DNA from 4 places in the Pinisolibacter sp. DMC19 genome. Region 4 is predicted to be linked to each of the others. Evidence: predicted binding sites of a transcription regulator. Region 4 holds the regulator's gene; each other region holds the start of a gene.
What was found. Region 4 encodes PhoB, which activates phosphate uptake and scavenging genes when phosphate is short. Its sites were predicted from a motif close to TGTCATNNANCTGTCAT; they were not measured.
Positions count from the first base shown of each region.

Region 1: a site for PhoB is predicted at 919-935, ahead of pstS (phosphate ABC transporter substrate-binding protein PstS). Genes of this name have one in related genera too.
Region 2: a site for PhoB is predicted at 790-806, ahead of ACT53U_RS14710 (DUF2794 domain-containing protein). Genes of this name have one in related genera too.
Region 3: a site for PhoB is predicted at 1,142-1,158, ahead of ACT53U_RS04290 (DUF47 domain-containing protein). Genes of this name have one in related genera too.

Region 1 covers NZ_JBQUZF010000001.1:53,446-55,644, reverse strand. Annotated here, with positions in the region: gene ACT53U_RS00280 (ligand-gated ion channel) at 1-820, shown strand, start outside; gene pstS (phosphate ABC transporter substrate-binding protein PstS) at 998-2,050, shown strand; gene pstC (phosphate ABC transporter permease subunit PstC) at 2,124-2,199, shown strand, end outside.
Region 2 covers NZ_JBQUZF010000005.1:311,948-314,146, reverse strand. Annotated here, with positions in the region: gene ACT53U_RS14715 (glycoside hydrolase family 3 N-terminal domain-containing protein) at 1-712, opposite strand, end outside; gene ACT53U_RS14710 (DUF2794 domain-containing protein) at 860-1,240, shown strand; gene ACT53U_RS14705 (DUF1223 domain-containing protein) at 1,369-2,136, opposite strand.
Region 3 covers NZ_JBQUZF010000001.1:943,758-945,956, forward strand. Annotated here, with positions in the region: gene ACT53U_RS04285 (AbrB family transcriptional regulator) at 1-986, opposite strand, end outside; gene ACT53U_RS04290 (DUF47 domain-containing protein) at 1,195-1,839, shown strand; gene ACT53U_RS04295 (inorganic phosphate transporter) at 1,868-2,199, shown strand, end outside.
Region 4 covers NZ_JBQUZF010000003.1:322,590-324,788, reverse strand. Annotated here, with positions in the region: gene ACT53U_RS09630 (GcrA family cell cycle regulator) at 196-714, shown strand; gene phoB (phosphate regulon transcriptional regulator PhoB) at 825-1,523, opposite strand; gene phoU (phosphate signaling complex protein PhoU) at 1,549-2,199, opposite strand, start outside.

The DNA of each region.
Region 1 (2,199 bases), on a different contig from region 4:
CAGCCCGCGGATCGACCGCGTCGGCGCGGAAGCCGACAAGTATCTCGAAGGCATCTGGACGCCCGGCGTCGTCGTCGACAACCAGATCGGCGACGTCGACGGCCGCACGGTGGCCACCTCCACCCATGCCGACGGCTCGGTCGTCGTGGTCGAGCGCTACGAGGCCGACTTCCGCGTCGCCACCAACATGACCGCCTTCCCCTTCGACCACCAGAAGATCACCCTCTCCTTCTCGGCACCGCGCCATGCCAAACAGGACGTGCTGCTGGTGGCCACCGACGCCGATCGCGGCTTCTCCAAGGTCGCCGAGCACCTTTCCGTCACCGACTGGCAGCCTCTGCGGCTCGACTTCTCCAATGCCGAGGCGGCCGGCTGGAACGCCCGCAGCTATTCCCGGCTCGAAGCGTCGCTCGAGGTGGAGCGGCTGTCGGAACGCTACATCCTGCGCATCTTCATCCCGATCGCCGCAGTGTTGGCCGTCTCGATCTACGTGTTGTGGGCGCCCGGTATCGGGGCGACCGACAAGGGCGGGCTCATCTTCTCGGCGCTCTTGGCGCTCGCCGCGATCAGCTTCACCTTCGAGTCGAGCTTCCCCGGCTCGATCTCGCTCAATACGCCGATCGCCCAGATCATCTCGATGGGCTATGTCTATCTGGTCACGGTGCTGCTCTTCGACAGTATGCTGGGCGTGCCCTGCGGGCGGCCCGGCTCGCGGCTGTATCGACCGTGCCTCGAGATCAGGCGGCAGATGTCCTGGGCGCTGCCGGCGATCATGACGGTGATCTGCGCGGGAGCGGTGATGAGGGCGCTTCCGGCGTGACCCGGCTTTCGTGACGAAAAGCCGCGAACGGCCGCGCCCCGCGCGGCCGTCTTCGTTTCAATGCCTTGTTTTGTTTCTGAAATTCTCTCTCGTTCGTTCGACATCAAAGTGTCATCGACCGTGTTGCATGGTCGGAACGTCCCGGGATACCCCGGCCAACAAGGAGAGATTTCCGTCATGAAAAAGGCCGTCCACTCGGTGCGCGCGACGCTCGCTGCCGTCACCATGCTCGGCATCTTCACCGCGCCGGTTCTCGCCGGCGACTTCACCGGTGCCGGCGCGACCTTCCCCGCGCCGGTCTACGGCGCCTGGGGTGCCGACTACAAGGCCGCGACCGGTTCGGCCCTCAACTATCAGGCGATCGGTTCGGGCGGTGGCCAGACCCAGATCCTCAACCGCACCGTCGACTTCGGTGCCTCCGACGCCCCGATGGCTCCGGAGAAGCTCGAGAGCGGCAAGCTGCTGCAGTTCCCGACCGTGGTCGGCTCGGTCGTCGTGATCGTCAACCTCGACGGCGTCGCCGCCGATCAGCTCAAGCTCTCCGGCCCGGTCATCGCCGACATCTACCTCGGCAAGATCACCAAGTGGAACGATCCGGCGATCGCCAAGCTGAACCCGGACGTCAAGCTGCCCGACCTCGCCATCCTGCCGGTCTACCGTTCGGACGGCTCGGGCACGACCTTCGTCTTCACGTCCTACCTCAACGCCGTCTCGGCCGATTGGAAGGGCAAGGTCGGTTCGGCCACGTCGGTCAAGTGGGAAGCCGGCAACGGCGCCAAGGGCAACGACGGCGTCGCCGGTTCGGTCAAGAACGCCAAGGGCTCGATCGGCTACGTCGAGTACGTCTATGCCTCGGCCAACGCTCTGACCACCACCCAGATCCAGAACAAGGCCGGCAAGTTCGTCAAGCCGACCGTTCCGTCCTTCCAGGCCGCCGCTGCGGCTGCCGATTGGGACAAGGCCAAGAACTTCGACGCCTCGATGATCGACACCGCCGGCGACACCGCCTGGCCGATCGTCTCGGCCACCTTCATCCTTCTGCCGAAGGACCCGAAGGATGCCGCGCAGTCGGCCGAGGTCATGAAGTTCTTCGACTGGGCCTACAAGTCGGGCGACGCCGCCGCCGAGAAGCTGCACTACATCGCGCTTCCCGCCGCCGTGAAGGACCGCGTGCGCAAGGCCTGGACCGCCGAGGTCAAGGACGCCTCGGGCGCTCCGATCTGGAAGTGATCTTCCCCGAACCGACCACCCCTCCGCGGCTCGCCCGCGGAGGGGTCTTCCCGGATCCACGCGAGACAAGCCCTTGACCGCGCTCAGCCCCGACCCGGCTTCGACCGATCTCATCCCGCCGTTGCAGGCGGTCCAGGCCCGCCATTCCA
Region 2 (2,199 bases), on a different contig from region 4:
GCGGCAGATAGGAATCGTGCAGCGTCGGGGTCGAGAGATCGGCCTCCGAATAGTCCTTGCCGGCGCGCACCGCGCCGTAGCCGACGAAATGCTTCAGCGTCGCGGCGACGCCACCGGCGGCGAGGCCCTTCACCGTCCGTGCGGCGAAGAGCTGCGCCAGATGGACGTCCTCGCCGGGTCCCTCGACGACGCGGCCCCAGCGCGGGTCGCGCGACAGGTCGACCATCGGGCCGAGCACCATGTGGAGCCCGGCGGCGGCCGATTCCTCGCCGGTCACCCGCGCCGCCGCCTCGATCACGTCGCCGTCGAAGGTGGCGGCGAGGCCGAGCGGCACCGGCGTCAGCGTGCGATAGCCGTGGATCGCGTCGCGGGCGAAGATCAGCGGAATGCCGAGGCGCGAGGCACGCGCCAGCTTCTGATAGCGCGCCATGGCCTCGGGCACGTCGACGCTCGACACGATGCCGATGCGGCCGGCGGTGATCTCCTTCTCGTCGAAGTCGTCGGCCCAGCCGCCGAGATACATCTGGCCGATCTTCTCCTCGAGCGTCATGCGCGCGAGGAGACCGTCGATCCGCGTCTCGATCTCGGCCGGCGTGAGGCTCGACTTGCCCGACGTCGGCGGCGCGACCGGGGCTTCGGCCACGGCCGGCGCGGCGAGGAGGAGGACTGCGGCGAGCGCGGCGGCGAGGCGGGCGGAGAGAAGAGCGGCCATGATGTCCTGTCGGCGATGGGATCGGCGGCGACAGTGGCGAGCCGCGCGCGTCGCGTCAAATGCCCGCGAGGGTCGCGCGTCACCGTCTTGTCATCCGGCGCCGCCTCGCACATCCTGATCTCATCCGAACCGGCAGAAGGAGCCGCCATGGACGATGGACAGCCGCAGGCCGCGTCCGCCACGGAATTCGGCGCCGCCGTCGTCGACTTCCCCGGCCGCGGCGGCAAGCGTGACGTGACCTTCGATCGGCGCGAACTGACGGCCATCCTCAACGTCTACGGCCGGATGGTGGCGGCCGGCGAGTGGCGCGACTACGCCATCGATCACCTGCCCGATCGCGCCGTCTTCTCGGTCTTCCGCCGCACCGCCGAGACGCCTCTCCACCGCATCGTCAAGGATCCGAAGCTCGCCGCCCGCCAGGGGGCCTGGTCGGTCACCGACGGTCACGGCCGCATCCTGAAGCGCGGCCACGACCTCGAGCGGGTTCTGGCGGTGTTGGAGAAGAAGCCCCGCCTCGTCGATGGTTGATGGGAAATCCGATCGACAGATCGGCATTTCGCATTCCACGCGTCGAAAAGGTCCTGTCCGAACAAGGGCATTTTCGACGTGTCGGATCCGGCATCGCGAAGCGATCTGCCGGATCCCGCCAGCCCCCTTCAGCTCGACGACTGGGCCGAGCAGGTGCGGGCGCCGAGGATCGGGCCGGGGAGGCCGTCCTTTTCCAGCTGGACCAGCACGGCGCAGCCGAGATTGGGGTCGGCCGGCGTCTCCTGACGCGGCAGTTCCAGCGTCAGTTCCTGCCCCTTCCACATGCCGATCGGCAGGATGGAGCGCACCAGATGGGCGTAGGTCAGCGTCCGCCCGGTGTTCTCGCCGCGGCCGACCGCCACCGAGCGGGAATGGTCGTAGCGCACCAGCAGCACGGTCGCGTGCACCGGTTCGCCCGACTTGGCCGACGGCAGATGGATCTTCACCGCCTCGGCGGTCGATTCGACGTCGACGGCGACCGTGAGGTCGCGGCGCATCTCGGAGCCGATCGAGATCTCGCGGCGGATCCTCTCGCGGTCGGAGCCGACGAGCTGGGCGCGGCCGTTGACCACGACCTGGGGCGTGAAGATGTCGCGATCGCCGCGGCGGCCGGCGTAGCCCTTCTGGCGCAGGGCGAACTCGGGCTTGGCGGCGGTATCCTTCCAGCCCAGATAGTCCCAGTAGTCGACGGGATAGGAGAGTGCGACGACGTCGTTCTCGTGCGCCAGTTCCGACAGGAAGGCGTCGGCGGGCGGGCAGTTGGCGCAGCCCTGGCTGGTGAAGAGTTCGACGACCGCGATCGGCCGTTCCGAAGGCGAAGCCTCTCCCGCCGTCGCGAATGTCACCGACGTTGCCGCACCGGCGATTGCCGCCACAAGGGAAATGATCCTGTTCACCGAACGCCTGCTCTCTGCCGATCGGCCTACCCGAGATTCGACGATAGGGAGCCCTACCGCGCC
Region 3 (2,199 bases), on a different contig from region 4:
ACCGCCTGCAGCGCCAGCACGAAGGAGACGTCGACCGGCGTCGAGGCGGCGATGACGGCGATCGTGTCCATGCCGCCCGGCGAGGTGGCGAGCCACGCCGTCAGCGGATCGATGCCGAGCCGCTGGTGAAGCTCCAGCGCCACCACCGCCGAGACCGCCATCAGGACGACGATCGACGCGGCGATCCACGGCAGCGCGCGCGCCGCGTGGACGACCGAGGCGCGGGTGAAGCCGAGACCGATCGTCCAGCCGAGGCCGGTATAGGCGGTGACCAGCAGCCAGGTCGGCAGTTCCATCGCGAAGACGTCCGAGCCGTGCAGCACCGCGCCGACGACCAGCGGTCCGATCATCGCCCCCGACGGCACCCGCGACAGCACGCCGAGCACGCCCATGACCACGACCAGCGCGATCGTCAGGGCGAAGGGGCCGGGATGGATCGGTGGAAACAGCACCGGCGGGGCGGGCATCGCCTCGACGCCGATGAAGAGCCGCGCCGCGACGGACGCCGTCGAGGCGACGAAGAGCACGCGGACATATTGCATGAAGGCGACGAGCTGGACGTCGGCGCCGTAGTGGGCGGCCTGCACCACCATGGCCGAAGCCGCGCCCGGCGAGGAGCCCCAGACGCCGGTCGTTCCCGGCACGATGCCGAAGCGCGACAGCGCCCAGCCGAGAAACGTCGCCGTCGCCACCATCAGCGCGACGGCGCCGAGCAGGATCGGCCATTCGTGCCGGAAGGTGGCGACGATCGACGGCGTCAGCGCGGTGCCGAGCATGGCGCCGACCACCGCCTGGGAGGAGAGGAAGACCCGCCGCGGCACGGCGAGTTCGATACCCGCGAGGCGAACGCCGATCGCCGCGAGCAGCGGTCCGATCAGGAAGGAGGCGGGCAGCCGCGCCTCCTCGAAGCCGAGCGCCACGACGAGCGACGCCGCCGCCAGGATCGCCCAGCCGGCAACACCGTTCAAACTCTTCGGACCCGTCATCCGCGCGCTCCTTCGCCCGCCGTCGCGGGCGACCGCGATCGACCACGAAGCTCCGCCGCGGTCAAGCGTCGCAGCGCGTCGAGGAGCTCCTCGCGGCGCGCATGGCGCGCTTCGGCGCGTTTCTCGGGGGATCGGCAGCACTTCGGACTCGCCTTCGTCACGGAAATGTCATTAATTCCGCGCGACGAAACGACCGCGGATCATCTCCATGCTGTCCTGGTTCCGGGCGATCATGCCCAAGGAAGACGGGTTCTTCGATCACTTCGAGGCCCATGCCCGTGTTCTGCTCGACGGCGCGAAGGCGCTGCACACCCTGCTCGCCGGTGCCCCCGACATCGCCGCCGCCGCGGCCGAGGTGAAGCGCCACGAGAACGCCGCCGACGACATCACGGCCGAGGTCCTGCTGGCGGTGCGCCGATCCTTCATCACGCCCTTCGACCGGGTCGACATCAAGGATCTGATCGAGTCGATGGACGACGCCATCGACCAGATGCACCAGACCTCCAAGGCGATCCTCCTCTTCGAGGTGACCGCGTTCACCGAGTCGATGCGCGAGATGGCGGCGATCGCCGTCGAGGCGGCCGAGCTGACCGTCCAGGCGATCCCACTGCTCAGGAAGATCGGCGCCAACGTCGCCGAGCTGAACGCCTACGCGGTCAAGATCACCGAACTCGAGGGCCGCGCCGACAAGCTGCACGATCGCGGCCTGAAGGAACTCTTCGTCGCCCATCGCAATTCCGACCCGATGGCCTATACGATCGGTGCCGAGATCTACAGCCACCTCGAGCGCGTCGCCGACCGGTTCGAAGACGTGGCCAACGAGATTTCCGGCATCGTCATCGAGCACGTCTGATCGACCTGCCGAGACCGAAGAGAGTTCCATGGACGCCACGCTGGCCCTGCCCCTCCTCGTCGGCCTGATCGCCGTCGCGCTCGCCTTCGACTTCCTGAACGGCCTGCACGACGCGGCGAATTCGATCGCCACGATCGTCTCGACCCGCGTGCTGTCGCCGCAGTATGCCGTCCTCTGGGCGGCGTTCTTCAACTTCATCGCCTTCATGTTCTTCGGCCTGCACGTCGCCCAGACGCTCGGCAAGGGCATCGTCGAGGCCTCGGTGATCGACCCGCGCGTCGTCTTCGGCGCGCTGACCGGGGCGATCACCTGGAACGTCGTCACCTGGCTCCTCGGCATCCCGTCGTCGTCGTCGCACGC
Region 4 (2,199 bases):
CGCCTTGCTCGCGAGTCTACGGCTAGTGTAGTTTACGACTTGTTAAACACGACATCTCGTGCGGCGGATCGTCCGATCCCATACTTCTCGTCTTGCGTCGACGCCCCGGAAACGAGGCGGCCCCGGAGGGATTCCTCCGGACGAGAAGGGATTCGGAAGGTTCGATCGCCGGCCACGACTGCGAGGGTAGCGATGATCTCCTGGACCGACGAGCGGGTCGAGCTTCTCAAGAAGCTCTGGGGCGACGGACTGAGCGCCAGCCAGATTGCCGGCGAACTCGGCGGCGTCACCCGCAACGCGGTGATCGGCAAGGTCCATCGGCTCGGCCTGTCGGGCCGCGCCAAGGCGCCGCAGCCCTCCGCCAGCCGTCCGAAGAAGCCGGTCGCCCGTCCCGCGACCTCGACCGGTCGCTCGGAAGGCGGTCCGGTCAGCGTCGGCGCCACCGCGCTCAAGGCCGAGACCCGGCCGGAGGAACGCCGCCACGCCCAGCCGGCGCCGCAGCTCGTCTCGCTCTCCGACGAGCCGCTGATCCCCAACGCCTCGGTGCTGCAGATCAACGAACAGACCTGCAAGTGGCCGATGGGCGATCCTTCCGCGTTGGACTTCCACTTCTGCGCCCGTCGCTCCGACGTCGGCATCCCCTACTGCGCCTATCACGCGCGGCTCGCCTATCAGCCGGTCGCCGACCGCCGCCGCGACCGCCGTCGCGCCTGAGGCGAGAGGCCCTGGACGAAAAGCAGAGAGCCCGGCGAGCGATCGCCGGGCTCTCTGCTTTTCGGGATGTCGGAAGGGCGCGCCGATCGCGTGCCGATCGGCGGATCGCCTCAGGCCATCGCGCCGAAGCGTTCGTCGAAGGAATAGCCGGAGCCGCGGACGGTGCGGATCGGATCGCGTTCGCGCGGGCGGTTGACCGCCTTGCGCAAACGGCCGACGTGGACGTCGACGGTGCGTTCGTCGACATAGACGTCCATGCCCCAGACGCCGTCGAGCAGCTGCTCGCGGGTGAAGACGCGGCCGGGCGACTGCATCAGGAACTCGAGCAGGCGGAACTCGGTCGGTCCGAGATGGATCTCGCGGCCGGCGCGGCGGCAGCGCTTGGTCTCGCGATCGAGTTCGAGGTCGCCGGAGCGCAGCAGGGTGGAGACCAGCTCCGGCCGGGTCCGACGCAGCATGGCGCGGACGCGGGCCATCAGCTCGGCGGTGGAGAAGGGCTTCACCACATAGTCGTCGGCGCCGGTGGAGAGGCCGCGGATGCGCTCGCTCTCCTCGCCGCGTGCCGTCAACATGATGATCGGCAGGCGCTCGGTCTCGGTGCGGGCGCGCAGGCGGCGGCACAGTTCGATGCCGGAGAGCCCCGGCAACATCCAGTCGAGGATGAGGAGATCGGGCACGCTCTCCCTCAGGCGCGTATCGGCCTCGTCGCCTCGGGCGACGACTTCGACGTCGTATCCCTCGCTCTCGAGATTGTAGCGCAGGAGGAGACCGAGCGCCTCCTCGTCCTCGACGATCAACACGCGGGCCATGTCGTCCCTCGTTCCTCGGGTCGGCTCAGGCGCCGGCCTCGAACTTCATCTGTTCGGCATCGTTGCCCTTCGGGCGCTCGCCGGACACCTGCTCGCCGGTCACCAGGTAGTGGACCTGTTCGGCGACGTTGGTGGCGTGATCGCCGATGCGCTCGATGTTCTTGGCACAGAACAGCAGGTGGGTGCAGAAGGTGATGTTGCGCGGGTCTTCCATCATGTAGGTGAGGAGCTCGCGGAACAGCGACGTATAGAGCGCGTCGATCTGCTCGTCGCGATCGCGCACGACGATCGCGGCGTCGGAATCCTGCGCGGCATAGGCGTCGAGCACGGCCTTGAGCTGCTCGAGCGCGATCTCGGCGAGATGTTCGACGCCGATCAGCACACTCTTCAGGCGGACGCCGCCGTTCATGGCGATGACGCGCTTGGCGATCGACTTGGCGAGGTCGCCGACCCGTTCGAGGTCGCCGGCGAGACGCATGGCGACGAAGATGTGACGCAGGTCGAGCGCCATCGGCTGGCGCTTGGCGATGATCACGATCGCCTGTTCCTCGACGATGTGCTGGAGGCGGTCGAGCCGGGCGTCGGTGGCGACCACCTTCTGTGCCAGCGTCGTGTCGCCGCGAACGAGCGCGGTGACGGCGTCGGTCACGAGACCTTCGGCGAGCCCGCCCATCTC